3 regions of the Pseudomonas sp. C7.1 genome follow, and region 3 is predicted to be linked to each of the others. Evidence: predicted binding sites of a transcription regulator. Region 3 holds the regulator's gene; each other region holds the start of a gene.

Region 1 (6,811 bases), 960 kb from region 3:
GGGCATCCCAGATGGCCAGGTCGGCGGCGCCGAGGCGGCTTTGCAGGTATTCGCGAGTGGCTGTAGGTGCCGGATCGATGCTCAGGCTAACGGCTTGCGCGCCCGCTTGCGGCACTGCCGTGCTGAACTCGCGTTCTTCTGCCAGCCAGGCCTGCAGGCCGCCGTCCAGATAGTGGTAGCGCGTGTGGCCAATCACATCTAGCAACCAGATAAAGCGTCCGGCCCAGCCGCCGCCTTCATCGTCATACACCACGTAGACTGCACCGGGGTTATGCCCCAGTTCGCCGAACAGTTGCTCAAGTTGTGCTTGCTCCGGCAGCAGACCGGGTGCCGGCGGCTGGCCCAGCTGAGTGCGTTTGGGGTCGACAAAACGTGCGCCGGGGATGTGCCCGGCGGCGTAGCGCGCGCTGCTGGTCAGGTCGACCAGGATCAGCTCGGGCGCATTCAGGCGGCTGGCCAGTTGCGCGGGTTCGATCAGCAAGGGCAACTCAGCGAAGGCGGTCATGCCGGGCCTCTTTTGGCGGGGAAGGGACGGATTGTAGCGGAAAGCCTAGCGGCTGCGGCTGGCAAAGCTGGCCAGGGCGCGCTCAATGCATTGCACGGTTTTGCCGAAGCCCTGCACGCTGGTATCGCTTAGCGCCCGGCCGCCCTGGTCGGCTAACAGCAGCATGATCACGCGGTTGTTGCTGGCGATGGAGCGGATCAGCAGGTGTTCGCTGGGGAACAGGCTTTTCAGCGAGCCGGGCAGCATCGCGGAAAACTGCGCGATGTTGGCCGGGGTCAGTTTGAGTTGTGCCGGGGCGCTGAGCAGGCGGCGCAACACTTGGCTTTGCTGCGGGTCAAGGCTGAGGCTGGCGGCGGCTTTGTCCAGGCCGCTCTGCTGCTGAGTGATCAGGCGCGTGTGGTTGCGGTCGGCCAGCAGAATCAGCACACGCTGCATACCGCAGGCCTGGATGGCTTGGTTGGCGCAGGCGGTGAGCTGCAGCACATTGGTAAATGCACTGGGTTGGGCGAGCAGTTGCGCGCATTGCTGGCGCCACTCGCTGACGACAGCAGGCTTGGGCTGCTCGACTGTGGCTTGCAGGTGCCGCGCCTGCCACGGCCAGAGCAGCGCTTCGGCCGGGTGCCAGAGGTCGTTGCCGGGAATTTGCCGGGCGCTGCTGACGGCGTTCTGGTGCAGCAATTGCTGCACGTTATCGAGCGGCAGTTGCAGGAATAAACCGGTCAGGCGCTGCCAGCGCAAGCTGTGCGCGCTGTTCCAGGCGTAGTGCGCAGAAAGCGCCAGGCCGTTGGCCAGCAAAATGCTGTTAGCTGGATGAGTCAGCCAGCGGCGCAGGTTGTTGTCGGCGTCGAGAATTTGCTGCTGGTGTAGTGGGTGCTCATTGTCGCGGGCGATATGCAGCGCCTTGACCAGCAGGCGCCGGTCGCTGACCAGCAGGCGATAACCTTGGGTGATCCATTCCGGCAAATGCCACTGCTCACTTAGGGCCAGGCACAGCTTCAGCAACGGCACGCCCAGTAATTCCTTTTCGACCTTGGCTGCCGCCTCACCCTTAACCAGCACGCGCTGCTCCCAGACCTCGAACAGCTCAGGATGGGCGGCGAGCAGGGTCCAGATCGGTGCAAGAAACAGCAGGCTACCCCAGTGCACTTCCTGCCATAGGCGTGCCAGGCGCCCGGCAAACAGACCGTTGGCCTGGTGGCTAGCATGCTGGCTGATCAGCTGGATTTGCCTGAGCGCTTTGGGCAGCTCCTGCTCGGGGAGGGCAGGCAGCTGATGGAGTAGATCTTCGGTGCGCTTAATGCCGAGGCGGTTGATAGCGGCTTCGAGGCTTTCGGTCTGCTCGCTCAGCCCGCTGCTTTTGCGGTTGGCTTCACGCAAGACGCTGAGTGCCAGCGCTGGGCAGCCCTGCATCAGGTCTGCCAGCTCACGCATCGAGCGATTACTGTCTGCCAGGGCGCGGCGCAGTTTTTCTTGGCTGTCGATGGAGGCAGGCAATAGTTGGCTGTCCAGCTGCTTGAGCCAGTCTGTCAGGGTGCGCGGATAGTGGGTGGGCTTTGGCATGGGGGTTGAGACAAGCTGGCTTTTGACCTTAACTGGCTATAGTCTCGCGCAAAACTTCCGATAAATAGAAGGGTTGTTTTGCAAAGCCCCTTTCTACCCTCTCTGGCAAGTCTCTTTCTATGGCAAAAATCATCGGCATCATTGTTGTATTCGCCAGTGTGTTGGGCGGCTTTATCCTCTCCGGCGGCCAGTTCATGTCGTTGGTCCATCCCTTCGAGGTGATGATCATCGGAGGTGCGGCACTGGGGGCTTTTCTGCAGGCCAACCCGGGCAGCGCCTTTATGCATGTGTTCAAAAAGTCGCTGAGCATGTTCAGCTCGCGCTTTACCCATGCGTACTACCTTGATGTGCTCAAGCTGCTTTACGAGATTCTCAACAAAAGCCGCCGTGAAGGCATGATGGCCATTGAGGCCGACGTCGAAGACCCCGCTGCCAGCCCGATTTTCAGCAAGTTTCCTGGCATCCTGAAAGACCAGCAGATGACAGCTTTTATCTGCGATTATCTGCGCATCATGTCGTCTGGCAACATGGCGCCGCATGAGCTTGAGGGGCTGTTCGATATGGAAATCGCCAGTCTCAAAGAAGAGATTGAGCACCCTGCGCATGCCGTGGCCAAGGTGGCCGACGGTATGCCGGCCATGGGGATCGTGGCGGCGGTGCTGGGCATTGTGATCACCATGTCGATTCTCGCCGAGGCCGATAACGCAGAGATTGGTGAGAAGGTCGGTACCGCTCTAGTAGGTACCTTCCTCGGGATTCTGGCGTCCTATGGCTTTTTCGGTCCGCTGGCCGGTTCGCTGGAGCATGATGCCAAGGAAGAGTTGAACGTGTACGAAGCGATCAAGGCCGGCCTGGTGGCCTCGGCCTCGGGTATGCCACCGTCGTTGGCTGTGGAGTTTTCCCGCAAGGTGCTTTATCCAGCGCATCGTCCTAGCTTCGCAGAGCTTGAACAGGCCATGCGTGGGAGCTAAGACACAGCATGGAAAATAACCAGCCGATTATCGTCAAGCGAGTTAAAAAGGTTGCTGGCGGCCACCACGGTGGTGCCTGGAAAATTGCCTTTGCTGACTTTGCCACGGCGATGATGGCGTTCTTTATGGTGATGTGGTTGATGACCACGGCAACGCCGGAGCAGAAAAAACTGATATCCGGCTACTTTCAGGACCCTGTCGGATTCTCGGAAAGTGCCAGCCCCTATGTGATTGACCTGGGCGGTACGCCCACGCCCTCGCCTGATCGCACCCTCAATGATCAGCCTCAGGAAGAAAAGAGCCCGGCCGAGGACGCGCAGGCGGACGTAGATAAGTTGCAGGCCGAGTCGATAGCCGAAGAAGTCGAGCGTGAGCGCTTGGAGCTGTTGCTGCAGGAGCTGCAGAACAAGGTTGAAGAAAACCCTCAATTGCAGAACTTCAAGGATCAGATTCTTTTCGAGATCACCCAGGATGGCCTGCGTATCCAGATCATGGATGCTGCGAATAGGCCGATGTTTGCCTCCGGTAGCGCGCGCTTGCAGCCCTATTTCGAAGACATTCTGCTGGCCATGACTGACACCATCGCCGCAGTGCCGAACAAAATCAGCGTCAGTGGCCATACCGATGCGGCGCCCTTTGTCGGGCGTGGTGGCTACGGTAACTGGGAGCTGTCCTCTGATCGCGCCAATGCGGCGCGGCGTGTGCTGATTGCTGGCGGCTATGACGATGAACAAGTGGCGCGGGTGGTCGGCTACGCGTCCTCGGCCTTGTTTGACCGGGAGGCTCCGCTCAATCCGGTCAACCGGCGTATCGATATTGTGGTGCTGACCAAGAAAGCCCAGCGCGCCATCGAGGGCGAACAGAGTGATGCCACCACAGGCGATGCGCCTGCAGAGCCAGGCGCTGAACCTGTGGTGCCGGATACAGCTGCGCCAGCCGCGCCAGGCGATCCCTTGCCCGGTGCGCAGTTGCGCGAGCGCTTGAATATCTTCGAGGAAGGCGTGTTGCAGTTCGATCAGCCCGCTGAATGAGCTGCGCTGCAGGCAAAGGGCCGCGATATATCGCGGCCTTCTTGTTGATGTGTCTGCCCTTCCTGGCTGACACCCTACGGGCCGTCGCGGCGCGACGTTAAAAATCGCTCCCGGCGATTTTCTCAGTACTCGGCTTCTGGCAGGCTAGCCAGGATTTGCCGGTAACTGGCCATGCGCTGCGGGTGCAGGCGACCGTCTTCCAGGGCTTTGAGTAGGGCGCAGCCCGGCTCGCGGTCGTGTTTGCAGTCGCGAAAGCGGCATTGGCCGATCAGGTCGTGAAACTCGATAAAGCCCGCTTCGACATCGTCGCGGCTGACATGCACCAGGCCGAATTCGCGAATACCGGGTGAGTCGATCAGCTCGCCGCCGCCGGGGAAGTGGAACAGGCGTGCGGTTGTGGTGGTGTGAGTGCCCAGACCGGATTGCTCCGAAAGCGGACCCACGCGGGTGTCGACATCGGGTAGCAGGCTGTTTACCAGCGAGGATTTACCCACCCCGGACTGCCCCACAAACACACTGACATGCCCGTCAAGCTGCTGCTTGAGTTGCTCCATGCCGTCACCCTGATGCGCCGATACCTCCAGCAGCTGATAACCCAGCTGACGGTAAACGCCGAGCATGGCGTTAAGTGCCACAGCGTTTTGCTCATCAATCAGGTCGGCTTTATTCAGCAGTAATAGGGGGCGGATACCGGCGTGCTCGGCAGCCACCAGGTAACGGTCGATCAGGTTGGCGTGTGGCTCAGGCAGCGGCGCGAAAACAATCACGAGCAAATCGACGTTGGCCGCTACCGGCTTGAGCTGGCCGCGAGGGTCCGGGCGACAGAGTTCGGTGCTGCGCGGCAGTTGCGCGACGATTACGCCAATGCCCTGGTTGCCGGCGCGCCACACCACTTGGTCACCGGTGACCATGGTCGGCAGGTTGGCGCGTAGGTGGCAGCGAAATACCTGGCCGGCCAGTTCGCCATCCAGTGCTTCAACTTCGATCTGCACGCCGAAGTGAGCGATCACCAGGCCGGTTTGTTCCGGGCCGAGGTCACCGCCCTCAAGCGTTTGTACAGCCTGCGACTCGCGCTTGGCGGCGCGGGCGGCACGCTCGCCCTGGATTTTTTCGATACGCCAGTTTTGCCGGCGGTTGAGTTGGCGTTTGGCCATGGGTCTTCCGAGAGTTGAATTGAGCAATAATCGGTCGCGAGTCTAGCACGGGCTGCCTATTGAGCTGCTGGCGCGGCTAAACTGCGGCGCATCATCGGTCTGATGGTTGAGGGGTCTGCATGCTGCGCGTTGTTCGCCAATACCCGGCGTTGCTGGCTTTTTTTGCCCAGTTGGGCGCGACCTTGCTGATTGGCCTGGCGCTGTATCTGACGGCCCAGCTGTCGCCCTGGCGGCCGACCTGGTTGGCTGCCGGCCTCTTACAAGGCTTGCTGGCGGCCACGCTGGCGCGCTACCTCGGGCTGTCGCGCTGGTGGTGCGGGTTGAACCTGCTGTTCGTCCCGGCACTGCTGCTAGCCAGTGGTGCGCCGCTGCCGTCCTGGGTGTTTCTAGGCGGCTTTGTTTTGCTGTTGCTGCTGAACTGGAACAGTTTTGGTGAGCAGGTGCCGCTGTACCTGACCGGTTCCGGCGCGCGCCGCCAGCTGTGTGCGTTGCTCAGCGAACAGCCCGCCTCGTTTCGCTTTATCGACCTGGGTTGCGGCCCGGCCGGCACCTTGCTGAGTTTGGCTCGCCACTATCCGCAAGCGCAGTTTGTCGGGGTGGAGACCGCGCCGCTGTCTTTTGCCATCGCCTGGTTGCGCGCGTTGCCACGGCGCAATTGCCAGATTCGCTACGAAAACCTCTGGCGCAGCAACCTATCTGCGTTCGATGTGGTGTATTGCTTTCTGTCTCCTGCGCCGATGCCCGAGCTGTGGGTCAAGGCCTGCGCGCAGATGCCTGCCGGCAGCCTGCTGATCAGCAACACCTTTGAGGTGCCGGGGCAGCCGGCGGATCAGCAGATCGAGTTGCACGACTGGCGCAAGTCACGGCTTCTGTTGTGGCGCATGGGCGGCTGATTTATTCGTTAAACTGTCGGCCTTAGCCGAGGAGCCCCGCATGCAAAACCCGCAGAACCTGATCTGGATCGACCTGGAAATGACTGGCCTGGAGCCCGAAACGGACGTCATCATCGAGATGGCCACCATCGTCACCGACAGCGACCTCAACATCCTCGCCGAAGGCCCGGTGATTGCCGTGCACCAGAGTGATGAGCTGCTCGCCGGTATGGATGAGTGGTGTACCCGCACCCATGGCCAGAGCGGGCTGACCCAGCGCGTACGTGAAAGCACGATTGGCCCGGCCGAAGCGGAGGCCATGACCATCGCCTTTCTCGAACAGTGGGTGCCGAAGGGCAAGTCGCCGATCTGCGGCAACAGCATCGGCCAGGATCGGCGCTTCCTTTACAAATACATGCAGAACCTGGAAGCCTACTTCCACTACCGCTATCTCGATGTCTCGACTCTGAAGATTCTCGCCGGCCTATGGGCGCCGCAGGTCAAAGAGTCATTCCACAAGCAAGGCACGCACCAGGCGCTGGACGATATCCGTGAGTCGATTGCCGAGCTAAAGCACTACCGCCAGCACTTCCTCAAGGTGTGAGGGGCAGCGAAGAGGTCCTGGGGTTCGATCGCCGGTAGGTTGGTGCTGAGCGTAGCGAAGCCCAGCATTTGCTGGTATGGCATTTTGGGCTTCGGCGCTGCGCGCCTCAACCCA
Region 2 (6,811 bases), 110 kb from region 3:
AGGGCCAAGCAGCTCATGTTCACGGGCGATCCCATCGATGGACTCACGGCTGCCGCCTGGGGGCTGGCCAACGAAGTGGTGCCGAGAGAGGACCTGGACGCAGCGACCATGAAACTTGCTGAGCGAATTGCCGGTGTTCCCAAGTCGCATCTGGCCATGCACAAGATGGTAGTGAACCAGGTGATGCTGACCATGGGGCTGGAGCAGACCCAGATGATGGCCACCGTCTTCGATGGCATCACCCGGCACAACCCGGAAGGCGTCTGGTTCCGCCGCTACGCCCAGGCGGAAGGATTCAAGGCCGCCGTACAGTGGCGCGATAGCGGGCGTCCGATCCCTGAGCGGGGGGAGGCTCGTGAACTGATCAAGGAGCTGGAGGCACGATTGAATCAGTAACCCTGCGCCACCACCTCCCTGGCCGATACAAGGCCCAGTAGTCGGCCATCCTGATCGCTGCGTCATCATAGCGGCCTTCTTCGGCCTGCCGCTGTGCAGCGGTTAATCCCTTCAAAAGGACGGAGATACGTTGATGTCTACTGCCTCATCCAACAACAGCTCCTGCATACCATCACGGTCTGGACAAGCGCTGATGGATGACCTGCTGATGGGCGCACATGTGCGATGTAACGACCCTACCGCAAGGCGCGTGACGGTGAGGCGTGACACACCGATTTCCACTGAGAAGCGGGATGAGATCAGACGCACGCTGGCTCGTTTCGAGCTGGAGATGGACGAGTAGAGACGCCCGGAGAAAGGCGTCCTAATTTTGCCAAAAACCCCAGAGTCCACCTACCGAGTTTCCCGATGAAGCAGGGAGTCGCTCAGTCCTTGCGCGATGGCGACAACAGCTCGATTTTGTAGCCATCCGGATCTTCCACAAACGCCAAAATGCTGGTGCCGTGCTTCATCGGCCCCGGCTCACGGGTGATCTTGCCGCCACGGGCACGGATGTCTTCGCAAGCCTTGTACACGTCGGCTACTTCCAGGGCGATATGGCCGTAGCCGCTGCCCAGTTCGTAACTGTCCACACCCCAGTTGTGGGTCAGCTCGATCACGCTATTGTGCGCTTCATCGCCGTAGCCGACGAAGGCTAGGGTGAATTGCCCTTCTGGGTAGTCCTTACGGCGTAACAGGGTCATGCCCAGCACTTCGGTGTAGAACGCGATGGATTTATCCATATCGCCGACGCGCAGCATGGTGTGCAGCAGTCTCATCAGGTGTCTCCTCATCATTGCCCATCTTGCGGGCTTATAAATGCAAACCCCGGCTTATGGCCGGGGCTGTGAGCTTCGTCTGTAGGAGCGAGCTTGCTCGCGATCGCTTCGCGAGCAAGCTCGCTCCTACAACAGCCTTAGAGCATCTTGCGCCCTTTACCCGCCGCGATGCGCATGCGCAGGGCGTTAAGCTTGATAAAGCCGGCTGCGTCCTGCTGGTTGTAGGCACCGCCATCTTCTTCGAAGGTGGCGATATTGGCGTCGAACAGCGAGTCATCGGACTTGCGCCCGGTGATGATCACGTTGCCCTTGTACAGTTTCATGCGCACTACGCCGTTCACGTTGGCCTGGGAGGCGTCGATCATCTGTTGCAGCATCAGACGCTCAGGGCTCCACCAGAAACCGTTATAGATCAAGCTGGCGTACTTGGGCATCAGCTCGTCTTTCAGGTGCGCGACTTCGCGGTCCAGGGTGATCGACTCGATGGCGCGGTGACCTTTGAGCATGATGGTGCCGCCGGGGGTCTCGTAGCAGCCGCGGGACTTCATGCCGACGAAGCGGTTCTCGACGATATCCAGACGACCGATGCCATTCTCGCCGCCGATGCGGTTCAGTTCAGCCAGCACGGTTGCCGGGCTCATTGCCTTACCGTCGATGGCGACGATGTCACCGGCACGGTAGGTCAGCTCAATATAGGTCGGTGCGTCTGGCGCTGCCTCGGGGGAGACAGTCCATTTCCACATGTCTTCTTCGTGCTCGGTCCAGGTGTCTTCCAGCACGCCGCCTTCATAGGAGATGTGCAGCAGGTTTGCATCCATGGAGTACGGCGACTTCTTCTTGCCGTGACGCTCGATTGGGATGGCGTGCTTCTCGGCGTAGTCCATCAGCTTCTCGCGCGACAGCAGGTCCCACTCGCGCCACGGGGCAATCACTTTTACGCCGGGCTTGAGCGCGTAGGCACCCAGCTCGAAACGCACCTGGTCGTTGCCCTTGCCAGTGGCGCCGTGGGAAATGGCGTCGGCACCGGTCTCGTTGGCGATTTCGATCAGGCGCTTGGCAATCAGCGGACGGGCGATGGAGGTGCCCAGCAGGTACTCGCCTTCGTAGACGGTGTTGGCGCGGAACATCGGGTAGACGAAATCGCGCACGAACTCTTCGCGCAGGTCGTCGATGTAAATTTCTTTAACGCCCATGGCCTGAGCCTTGGCGCGGGCCGGCTCGACTTCCTCACCCTGGCCGAGGTCCGCAGTGAAGGTCACCACTTCGCAGTTATAGGTGTCTTGCAGCCACTTGAGGATCACGGAAGTGTCCAGGCCACCGGAATATGCCAGGACTACCTTGTTTACGTCGGCCATGCCATCAACTCCACGGGGTTGTGCGGGAAAACCCGTGATTCTACTGCCCATGCCGCCTGATTTACAGAGGCGCGACAGCTTGTGACGACCAAGCGACGGATAATTGTTGGACAACAGAGGCGTAGCAGGCGCTAGGAGCCTGTCGGGCTTGACCGTTCGTAGCGAGGGAAAGTCCGGATCGAGTCAGTTTTGTTGGTCTTTCGAGGCGAATAGCGAGCTATTTAACGAGAAAGAGCAGCAAAAATGGCCGAGTCCGGCTTTTCCGCAGTAGAACAGTGTCAAGTCCGACAGGCTCCTAGAGGGTCGTTGAAAACATAGGTAGTTCTTCAACGGCCGCCTAGGAGGTGGCAGCAGGGTCAGCCGCAGCAGGCCCAGGCTCGGTGGTCGGCGCAGGGGGCACTGCCGCTTCCGGCACTCGGTCGAGAAGAATGCTTACCCGGCGATTCTTCGCCCGATTGGCTTCATTGTTATTGGGCGCCACCGGGTAGCGCTCACCATGAAAACGCAGGGTGATCTGCTCGGCGGGAATACCGCTGGCCTTGAGGTATTCCATCACCGCCAGCGCGCGGCGGCGCGACAAGTCGCGGTTGGTCAGGCGATTGCCGCTATTGTCAGCATGGCCATCGAGCTGGATGCGATTAACGCTGGGGTCGGCCTTGAGAAAGCTCAGAATAATATCCAGCTTGGCCTGGGCCAGCGGTTCAAGATTGATACCGCCGCCCGGAAAGCCGACCTGACTCTTGCGGACCTGATCGAAATTCACCGGCAGCAACTTGGCCGTGCACGCTAAGTACTCGTTGTAAGCCTTGTTGAATTTGGCCGGCAGCAAACGCACCTCAACCGCATCACCACCCACGGCGGCGCGATGTTTCACCACGGGGCTGCGCCCTTCCAGCAAGCCGGTGAGCAAACGTGCGCCCTGCTCCTGGGAACTGTTGAAGAGCACCTCGGCGGGCACCACGTTGACCGAGCCTAGGTTGATATCACCGCGCCCTGGCTGCCAGGGCGCCGCTGCTGCCAGCAAGGTAGCATTACCGGCCCCCAGCCAGCGTTCACGGGCTTTCAGGCTGAAAGTGACCTGTTCGCCCGCCCGACGCACAAACACCCCGGAGCCGAAATCGGTGATAGGTTGCGACAGACGGCACTCGAACTGATCGCCTTCGACCTGCCACTCGATCTTCTCCAGGCGGGTCTGGAAACTGATGGCCAGGACGGGCTGGCTTGCCAGCAGGCAAAAAACCACGAGCGGATAGGGTCGCACGACAGACTCCAGGGAATACGGCTTACCCTCTGTCTATCGGTGCCACGGCGGAAAACTTGAGCAGCGCTTTATACCGCTTGTACAGACAGGGCCACAGTACAACCCTGCCTTCAGTCAGCTTTACCCGCCATGCCCGCTTTCAGCGTGCTGCCTGGGGGCTTTTCCGGTAGCATTCTCGCCACGTTTTGCCCGCCTGGAAGCTTCCATGACTGACCGCCTTACCCTGCTGCGTCCCGACGACTGGCACATCCACCTGCGCGACGGTGGCGTTCTGCCGTATACCGTCGCCGATGTAGCCCGCACCTTCGGCCGCGCCATCATCATGCCCAACCTGGTGCCGCCGGTGCGCAACGCCAGCGAAGCCGATGCTTATCGCCAGCGCATTCTCAGCGCCCGACCTGCCGGTAGCCGCTTCGAGCCGCTGATGGTGCTGTACCTCACCGACCTGACCCAGCCTGACGATGTGCGCACGGCCAAGGCCTCGGGCTTTGTCCATGCGGCCAAGCTCTACCCGGCCGGCGCGACCACCAACTCCGACTCTGGCGTAACCAGCATCGACACGATTTTCCCGGTGCTCGAAGCCATGGCCGAAGTTGGCCTGCCGCTGCTGGTGCACGGCGAAGTGGCGCGCAGCGAGATCGATGTATTCGACCGCGAGAAGGCCTTTATTAATGAGCATCTGGTACGGGTGGTGGAGCGTTTCCCGACCCTGAAAGTGGTGTTCGAACACATCACCACCCGCGATGCGGTTGAGTTTGTGCAAAGCGCTTCGGCCAACGTCGGCGCGACCATTACCGCCCACCACCTGTTGTACAACCGCAACCATATGCTGGTTGGCGGTATTCGTCCGCACTTCTACTGCCTGCCGATCCTCAAGCGCAACACTCATCAGGACGCCCTGCTGGATGCGGCTACCAGTGGTAACGCCAAGTTCTTCCTCGGCACCGACTCGGCGCCGCACGCCAAGCACGCCAAGGAAGCCGCTTGCGGCTGCGCCGGCTGCTACACCGCCTATGCGGCCATCGAGATGTATGCCGAGGCCTTCGAACAGCGCAATGCGCTGGACAAACTGGAAGCTTTCGCCAGCCTCAACGGCCCGGATTTCTATGGCCTGCCGCGTAACAGCGACACCATCACCCTGGTGCGTGAAGACTGGACCGCACCGGCCAGCTTGCCGCTGGGCGATCAAACCGTTATCCCGCTGCGCGCCGGTGAAACCCTGCGCTGGCGTTTGCTGGAGCGCCAAGCGTGAGTGAAGACCTGTACGACGACGAAACCGAGAACAATAGCCATTCAGCCCCGCGCCACCCGATGGCCGCGCGCTTTCGTGGCTACCTGCCGGTAGTCGTGGATGTGGAAACCGGCGGCTTCAATTGCACCACCGATGCCTTGCTGGAGATTGCCGCCACCACCATCGGCATGGACGAAGGCGGTTTTCTTTATCCGGAGCACACCCAATTTTTCCGCATCGAACCGTTTGAAGGCGCAAATATCGAACAGGCGGCGCTGGACTTCACCGGCATCAAACTTGACCACCCGCTGCGTATGGCAGTCAGCGAAGAACATGCACTGACGGAAATCTTCCGTGGTCTGCGCAAGTCGTTGAAAGCCAACGGCTGCAAACGGGCGATTCTGGTCGGCCACAACAGCAGTTTCGACCTGGGCTTTCTTAACGCGGCAGTGGCCCGTTGCGAGATCAAGCGCAACCCCTTCCACCCCTTTTCGAGCTTCGACACCGCCACCCTGGCCGGCTTGGCTTACGGCCAGACCGTACTGGCCAAGGCCTGTCAAGCCGCCGGCATCGACTTCGACGGCAAGGAAGCACACTCGGCTCGTTACGACACCGAAAAGACTGCCGAGCTGTTCTGCGGCATCGTCAATCGCTGGAAGGAGATGGGCGGCTGGATGGACTTCGACGAGTAAGTAGGTGCAAGGCAACGATCTGCTGCGCGTCGGCCCTGCCCAATAAAAAGCCCCGCACTTGGCGGGGCTTTTTATTGCTTCAGGAGCAGCGCAGGCCAGGCCTGCGCTGCTTCTCTCAGGCGCTTTGCGCCAAGTCCATCAACTCGCGGTTAGCCACGGCGTACATGGCGTAATCGGTGTTGGTGGCCGCGCGCAGTTCGCCCAACATGACCTTCCAGCGGTCCACCAGACGGCGGTGTTGATCCAGCCACACGGCGGCGCGCTCTTCGATATCCGCTGGGCCTTCGGCCATTTGCAGGACCGACACGGTGATGGCGCGCTGCTGCCAGTCCAGGTCATCGCGGAAGGCTTCACGGGCCAGCGCTTGCCAGTTGTTTTCCACCGGCAGGCTGGTGATCTGCTGCAAGTACCAGGACAGCTCCAACGACCCGCCAACGGCGAAGTACGCCGCCGCGACCCGATCCGGCTCCTGCCCGGTCACGTCCGACGCTTCGATGATTGGCAGCAGGGTGTACAGATGGCTGGTACCGGCGACCACGCGCGCCAGCTCTTCTGGCACGCCGGCTTCGACATACGCCTGGAAGCGCGCCAGCCACTGTTCACGGGCCGGACCTTCGAGCAGCTCGTCCAGACGGCCGACCAGTGCTTCGATGCGCGGCGCAAAATGCGCCACATCGCGGGCAGCGTCCAGATCATTGCGGCGGTTGCGCAGGAACCAGCGGGTAGTACGGCGGCCCAGACGCATCAGCTCGTCCATCAACTGCAACTGCAGCTCGGCAGGCACTTTGTAGTCCAGCGCTTCGATCTGCTGCCACCAATGCGGCAGGCGGAACAGGTCACGCACAATCACATAGGCACCGGCGACATTCGCCGCGCTCATACCAGTGGACTCCTTCAAGCGCTGCACGAAGGTGATGCCCATATGGTTGACCAGATCGTTGGCGATCTGCGTGCTGACGATCTCGCGCTTGAGGCGATGGCGACGCATCTGTTCGCCAAACTTCTTCGCTAACAGCGGCGGGAAGGCGGTTTCCATCTCGCGCGCCAGGTACTCATCG
Region 3 (6,811 bases):
GGTCCGCGACAGGTCGAGGTGGAAGATTTCGTTGACATTGACCAGCGGGAAGGCAAATGCCTGATTGGCCAACATCACCATCAGCGTCGGCATGATCGCCAGGGTCAGCGGCACTTTGATGATGATCTTCGAGCCTTGGCCCTTGACCGAAAACACATTGACCGTGCCATTGAGCTGGGAAATCTTGGTTTTCACCACGTCCATGCCCACACCGCGACCAGACACATCGGAAATTTCGGTCTTGGTCGAAAAGCCCGGTGCAAAGATCAGGTTGTAGCACTCGAATTCGTTGAGACGGTCAGCAGCGTCTTTATCCAGCAGGCCTTTTTCCACGGCCTTGGCACGCAACTGGTCAGCATCCATGCCCTTGCCGTCGTCAGAGATCGACAAGAGGATGTGATCACCTTCCTGCTCGGCGGACAGTATCACCTTGCCGCCACGCTGCTTGCCCGAGGCTTCGCGCTCTTCCGGCATCTCGATACCGTGGTCGACCGCATTGCGCACCAAGTGCACCAGCGGATCGGCTAGGGCCTCGACCAAGTTCTTGTCGAGGTCGGTTTCCTCACCGACCAGCTCCAGGTTGATTTCTTTCTTGAGCTGACGCGCCAGGTCGCGGACCAGGCGCGGGAAGCGCCCGAAGACCTTTTTGATTGGCTGCATGCGGGTTTTCATTACCGCAGTCTGTAGGTCAGCCGTTACCACATCCAGATTGGACACAGCTTTAGCCATGGCCTCATCGCCGCTGCTGGCTCCCAGGCGCACCAAGCGGTTACGCACCAGCACCAACTCGCCGACCATGTTCATGATTTCATCCAGCCGTGCGGTATCGACCCGTACAGTGGTTTCCGCCTCGCTAGGCGGTGCAGCCTTCTCGGCTATAGGCGCGACGGCCGGAGCAGCAGGCGCCTTGGCAGGTTCCGCCTTGGCAGCAGGTTTTGCGGCGGGTTTTGCGGCGGCCTTGGCGGGCTCAGCAGGCTTGGCGGCAGGCGCTGGTGCAGCAGGTTTGATCGCTTCAGGCTCGACAAATTTGCCTTTACCATGCAGTTGATCAAGCAAATCTTCGAATTCATCGTCGGTAATATCACCGCTCGGCGCAGCAGCTGGCTCAGCTTTGGCCGCAGGTGCGGCAGGCGCTGCTACAGCAGGCGGCGGAACAAACTGGCCTTTACCATGCAACTGATCGAGCAGCGATTCAAACTCATCATCAGTGATTTCATCACCGGGTGCCGCTACAGGCTTGGCTGCAACAGGAGCAGTAGGTGCGGCTGCAACGTCAGACGCTACGAACTGACCTTTGCCATGTAGTTGGTCAAGCAGAGACTCGAACTCATCATCGGTGATTTCATCACTGCTGGCAGCACTAGGTGCTTGTGCTGGCGACTCATCCAAGGCGCCCAGTAAGTGTTCGAATTCACTGTCGGTGATATCGCCTGCAGCTTGCTCCACTTCTGGTTCAGGCTCGGCTTCAACAGGCACGGGCTCAGCGGCACCTGCAGGCTCAGCCAGGCGAGCCAAAGCGGCCAGCAGCGCTGGAGTGGCGGGAGTGAGATCGGTGCGTTCACGCACCTCGGTGAACATGCTGTTGACGGCATCCAGTGCTTCGAGCACCACATCCATCAACTCGGAATCGACGCGCCGCTCACCCTTGCGCAGGATGTCGAAGACGTTTTCTGCGATATGGCAGCACTCCACCAGCTCGTTGAGCTGGAGAAAACCGGCACCACCTTTGACGGTATGAAACCCGCGAAAAATAGCGTTGAGCAGATTCATGTCGTCCGGGCGACTTTCCAGCTCTACGAGCTGCTCGGACAGTAGTTCAAGAATCTCGCCGGCCTCTACCAGGAAGTCCTGGAGGATTTCTTCATCGGCGCCGAAGCTCATAAGACGTGCTCCTAAAATCCCAGGCTGGAAAGCAGGTCGTCGACATCATCCTGATTGGATGCGACGTCTTCACGCTTATCGGCATGAATCTGCGGACCTTCACCACTGGAAGGCTCTTTTTGTTTTTCTTGCTCGGCGCGGAGCAACTCATGGTTGTGCTCAATGCCGGCAAACTGGTCCACCTGACTGGCCATCAACACCAACTTCAGCAGATTGCTTTCCACTTCAGTCACCAGCTGCGTGACACGCTTGATCACTTGACCGGTCAGGTCCTGATAGTCCTGAGCCAGCAAAATATCGTTGAGGTGCCCAGACAATTTGGCACCATCGCGCTCACTGCGCGCCAGAAACAGCTCAACACGCTTGGCCAGTTCACGGAAGCCATCGGCGCTCATTTCGCGGCGCATAAAGCGCCCCCAGTCAGCACTCAGGCTTTGCGCTTCATCGCTGAGGTCGTTAACCAACGGCGCACTCTGCTCGACCAGATCCATGGTGCGATTGGCCGCTTTTTCGGTCATCGTTACCACGTAATTCAGACGCTCAGTAGCATCGGTGATTTGCGAAACCTCCGTGGCATGCGGCATACGGGGGTCGAGCTGGAAATTGACGATGGCATTATGCAGCTCACGGGTCAGCTTACCGACCTCGTGATACAGGCCACGATCACGCACCTTGTTAAGCTCATGTATCAGTTCTACCGCTTCACCAAATTTGCCTTGTTCCAGGCTGTCTACCAGTTGGCGAGCGTTGTGTTTCAGAGTCGACTCAAGATCACCCTGAACGGAATCTTTATGTTCCATAGCACCCTCATGGCAGACATCAGCCGTTGACTCGCTCGAAGATCTTTTCAATCTTCTCTTTCAGTACCTGGGCGGTGAACGGCTTGACCACATAACCGTTAACCCCAGCCTGGGCTGCCTCGATGATCTGATCACGCTTGGCTTCTGCGGTAACCATCAACACCGGCAGAGTTTTCAAGCGCTCATCGGCGCGCACCGCGCGCAGCAGGTCAATACCGGTCATGCCGGGCATGTTCCAGTCCGTCACCAAAAAGTCAAAACTGCCGCTTTGCAGCATGGGCAGCGCAGTGACGCCATCATCGGCTTCCGCTGTGTTGGTGAACCCCAAGTCACGCAGGAGGTTCTTGATGATCCGTCGCATCGTTGAAAAGTCATCAACGATGAGGATTTTCATGTTCTTGTCCAAGTCGACCTCCGTACAGTCCCAAACGCACCCAGCAACCTGCATGCGCTTTTAATCGTGAAACCGGCCTAGCGATAACGAATGCTGTTCAATGTGCGCGCCACTCACCCAAACGAGCGCGTAAACGAGCGGCACACTGACTGTGTAGCTGGCTTACACGAGATTCGCTAACCCCCAACACCTCGCCGATCTCTTTAAGATTCAATTCTTCATCGTAATATAGCGCTAACACTAGACGCTCGCGCTCCGGCAGGTTGGCAATGGCATCCGCCAGGGCCGCCTGAAAGCGTTCATCTTCCAGATCACGAGAAGGTTCAAGGTGGTTGCTGCCCGCGTCTTCACCCAGCCCACCGTGCTCACCGTCCTGTAACAGGTCGTCGAAACTGAACAGACGGCTGCCTAAAGTGTCGCCAAGAATGCCGTAGTAATCCTCGAGACTCAATTGGAGTTCGGCCGCAACCTCTTGATCTTTAGCGTCTCTGCCGGTTCTGGCTTCAATTTTTCTAATCGCATCACTGACCATGCGACTATTGCGGTGCACCGAACGGGGTGCCCAATCACCTTTACGCACTTCATCAAGCATAGAGCCGCGAATACGAATACCTGCAAATGTCTCGAAACTGGCGCCTTTACTGGAGTCGTATTTTTTTGACGCTTCGAGCAGGCCGATCATCCCGGCCTGAATCAGATCGTCAACCTGCACATTAGCCGGTAGCCGGGCCAACAGGTGATAGGCAATGCGTTTGACCAGAGGCGCGTAGCGCTCGATCAACTGGTGCTGGGAGTCCTGCGCCTGCGCCTTGCTATACATACGAAGTCCAGAGGCTGCTGTCATATGGCCGTATCTGCGATCGGTTGCTGCACCAGACGCTCAACGAAAAATTCCAAATGGCCGCGCGGGTTGGCCGGTAACGGCCAAGCGTCGACTTTCTGGGCTATCGCCTTAAACGCCAGCGCACACTTCGAGCGCGGGAAGGCTTCGTAGACCGCACGCTGCTTCTGCACGGCCTTGCGTACTGACTCGTCGTAAGGCACCGCACCTACATATTGCAGGGCAACGTCGAGAAAACGATCAGTGACTTTGGTTAGCTTAGCAAAGAGGTTGCGACCTTCCTGCGGGCTGTGGGCCATATTGGCCAATACGCGAAAACGATTCATGCCGTGGTCACGGTTGAGCAGCTTAATCAGCGCGTAGGCGTCGGTGATCGAGGTCGGCTCATCACACACTACCACCAGTACTTCCTGGGCGGCGCGCACAAAACTAACCACGCCATCACCGATGCCGGCTGCGGTGTCGATAATCAGCACATCGAGGTTGTCGCTGATATCGCTGAAGGCCTGGATCAGCCCCGCATGTTGCATCGGAGTCAACTGCACCATGCTCTGAATACCAGACGCTGCCGGTACGATACGAATGCCGCCCGGCCCCTGCAGCAACACATCACGCAGTTCGCACTCGCCACTGATGACGTCTTCCAGAGTGCGTTTGGCGCTCAGGCCAAGCAGCACATCGACGTTGGCCAAGCCCAGGTCGGCGTCCATCAGCATCACCCGGCGGCCGAGATCAGCCAGGGCCAACGCCAAGTTCACCGAGACGTTGGTCTTACCGACGCCACCTTTGCCGCCAGTCACCGCAATCACCTGTACGGGATGCATACCCATATTTCTAAACACCTTGTCTAACTTCGACTGGAGCCACTTGGCCGGCTAAGCGCGGTTCAATCCCAACAGCCTGACGCTTAGCTGACGCGCCGTGCGGGTTGCTGGTAAAGGCCGGCAAAAATCTCCGCCATCGTATCCTCACTTGGATCCTGGGTCGCCTGCAGCCCTACAGCTCGGCTAACCAATTGATGACTGCGAGGTATCTGCAGGTCATCGGGAATGCGTGGCCCATCAGTGAGATAGGCTACCGGTAGACGCTGGCTAATAGCCAGTCCTAAAACCTCACCCAGGCTGGTGGCTTCATCTGCTTTGGTCAGGATGCAGCCAGACAAGCCGCAGCGCTTATAACTATGGTAGGCGGCTTTTAGCACTTGGCCCTGGCTAGTAGCGGCCATTACCAGATAATTTTTTGCGTTGACGCCGCGGCTGGCCAGGGTTTCCAGCTGCATGCGCAAGGCCGGATCGTTAGCCGGCAGGCCGGCTGTATCGATCAGCACCACACGCTTGCGCGCCAGCGGGGCCAGAGCCTGGGTCAAAGACTGCCCCGGATCGACCAGGGTCACCGGAACATTGAGAATGCGCCCCAGGGTCTTGAGTTGCTCCTGAGCACCGATGCGGTAGCTATCCAGGCTAACCAGGGCAATATGCTGCGCGCCGTACTTGAGCACGTAACGCGCAGCCAGCTTGGCCAGGGTGGTGGTTTTACCCATGCCGGCCGGGCCGACCAGAGCGATCACACCGCCCTCTTCCATCGGCTCCTGCTTCGGCGTCTTGATCGCGTGAGCCAGATGCGCCAGCAGCATGCGCCAGGCCTGGCGGGGCTCTGTCAGGGTGTTGACACGCTCCAGCAAGGCTTTCGACAGCTCGGCAGACAGCCCCATGCGCTGCAGGCGGCGCCACAGATTGGCTTGCTGCGGGCGGCGGTTCTGCAATTGGCCCCAGGCAATTGAACCCAACTGCACTTCGATCAACTCACGCAGACCATGCAACTCGAAACGCATGGCGTCCAGGGCACGCTGATCGGTTGCCGCAGCAGGCGCAACCTGAGACTTGCGCATCACGGCAGCCAAGCTGTCAGCAGGCAGGCTGTCGGCAGCGCCAAACAGCTGGCGGTCCTTGCCGGCATCAACCTGGGTGCGGGTGGTCAGCTCGGCCTGGGCCGTGGCGATTTTTGCCTGGGTCTTGCGCAGCTCGGCTTCCAGCGCAGGGTTTGGCTGACGGGCCGGTGCGGCAGGCACCTGATAATCCAGCGCGGCGGTCAGTTCGACACCGCCGGCTACCCGGCGATTGCCAATGATCGAGGCATCGGCACCCAGCTCATCACGCACCAACTTCATGGCGGTACGCATATCGGCGGCGAAAAAGCGTTTGACCTGCATGGCCTGTAACCTCGGTTAGTTCTGCCCCACCGTGGCAACGATGGTGACCTGCTTGTTATCCGGAATTTCCTGGTATGCCAGTACATGGATACTCGGAACCGCCAGCCGCGCGAATCGCGAGAGCATCGCCCGGACCGGACCGGCCACCAGCAGTATCACTGGCTTGCCGAGCATCTCCTGGCGCTGCGCCGCTTCCACCAGGGAACGCTGCAGCTTCTCGGCCATGCCAGGCTCCAGGAGGATGCCCTCCTCGGAGCCTTGACCGGCCTTCTGAATACTGTTGAGCAATATCTGTTCCAACCTGGGTTCAAGGGTGATCACAGGCAGCTCCAGCTCTAGTCCCACAATGCTTTGCACGATTGCACGGGCCAACGCGACACGCACCGCCGCCACCATCGCGGCGGGATCTTGACTCTTGACCGCGACATTGGCGATGGCCTCGGCGATGGTGCGGATATCGCGCACTGGCACCTGCTCCTGCAGCAAGGTCTGCAGCACTTTGAGTAAGGTCGACAGGGTAATCATCCCCGGCACCAGCTCCTCGGCCAGCTTGGGCGAACTTTTGGCCAGCAGCTGCATAAGCTGCTGTACTTCTTCGTGACCAAGCAGCTCATGAGCGTGCTTGTGCAGCACCTGGTTGAGGTGGGTGGCGACCACGGTGCTGGCGTCCACCACGGTGTAGCCGA

What was found. Region 3 encodes FliA, which starts transcription of late flagellar genes. Its sites were predicted from a motif close to CTAAAGTTTNNNNNNNNNNNGCCGNTAA; they were not measured.
Region 1: a site for FliA is predicted at 2,102-2,129, ahead of motA (flagellar motor stator protein MotA). Genes of this name have one in related genera too.
Region 2: a site for FliA is predicted at 3,864-3,891, ahead of AC0T4W_RS13310 (flagellar protein MotY). Genes of this name have one in related genera too.

Annotation. Positions count from the first base shown of each region.
Region 1 is NZ_JBWDTL010000003.1:3,176,123-3,182,933, reverse strand. Features, by position in the region: gene AC0T4W_RS18345 (rhodanese-like domain-containing protein) at 1-505, opposite strand, end outside; gene AC0T4W_RS18340 (HDOD domain-containing protein) at 551-2,065, opposite strand; gene motA (flagellar motor stator protein MotA) at 2,185-3,036, shown strand; gene motB (flagellar motor protein MotB) at 3,045-4,067, shown strand; gene rsgA (small ribosomal subunit biogenesis GTPase RsgA) at 4,190-5,221, opposite strand; gene AC0T4W_RS18320 (class I SAM-dependent methyltransferase) at 5,341-6,114, shown strand; gene orn (oligoribonuclease) at 6,155-6,697, shown strand; gene queG (tRNA epoxyqueuosine(34) reductase QueG) at 6,804-6,811, opposite strand, start outside.
Region 2 is NZ_JBWDTL010000003.1:2,102,442-2,109,252, forward strand. Features, by position in the region: gene AC0T4W_RS13295 (crotonase/enoyl-CoA hydratase family protein) at 1-396, shown strand, start outside; gene gloA (lactoylglutathione lyase) at 822-1,214, opposite strand; gene AC0T4W_RS13305 (argininosuccinate synthase) at 1,352-2,569, opposite strand; gene AC0T4W_RS13310 (flagellar protein MotY) at 2,907-3,830, opposite strand; gene pyrC (dihydroorotase) at 4,036-5,082, shown strand; gene rnt (ribonuclease T) at 5,079-5,753, shown strand; gene AC0T4W_RS13325 (NAD-glutamate dehydrogenase) at 5,869-6,811, opposite strand, start outside.
Region 3 is NZ_JBWDTL010000003.1:2,216,600-2,223,410, forward strand. Features, by position in the region: gene AC0T4W_RS13835 (chemotaxis protein CheA) at 1-1,881, opposite strand, end outside; gene AC0T4W_RS13840 (protein phosphatase CheZ) at 1,893-2,681, opposite strand; gene AC0T4W_RS13845 (chemotaxis response regulator CheY) at 2,701-3,075, opposite strand; gene fliA (RNA polymerase sigma factor FliA) at 3,173-3,919, opposite strand; gene fleN (flagellar synthesis regulator FleN) at 3,916-4,746, opposite strand; gene flhF (flagellar biosynthesis protein FlhF) at 4,824-6,125, opposite strand; gene flhA (flagellar biosynthesis protein FlhA) at 6,141-6,811, opposite strand, start outside.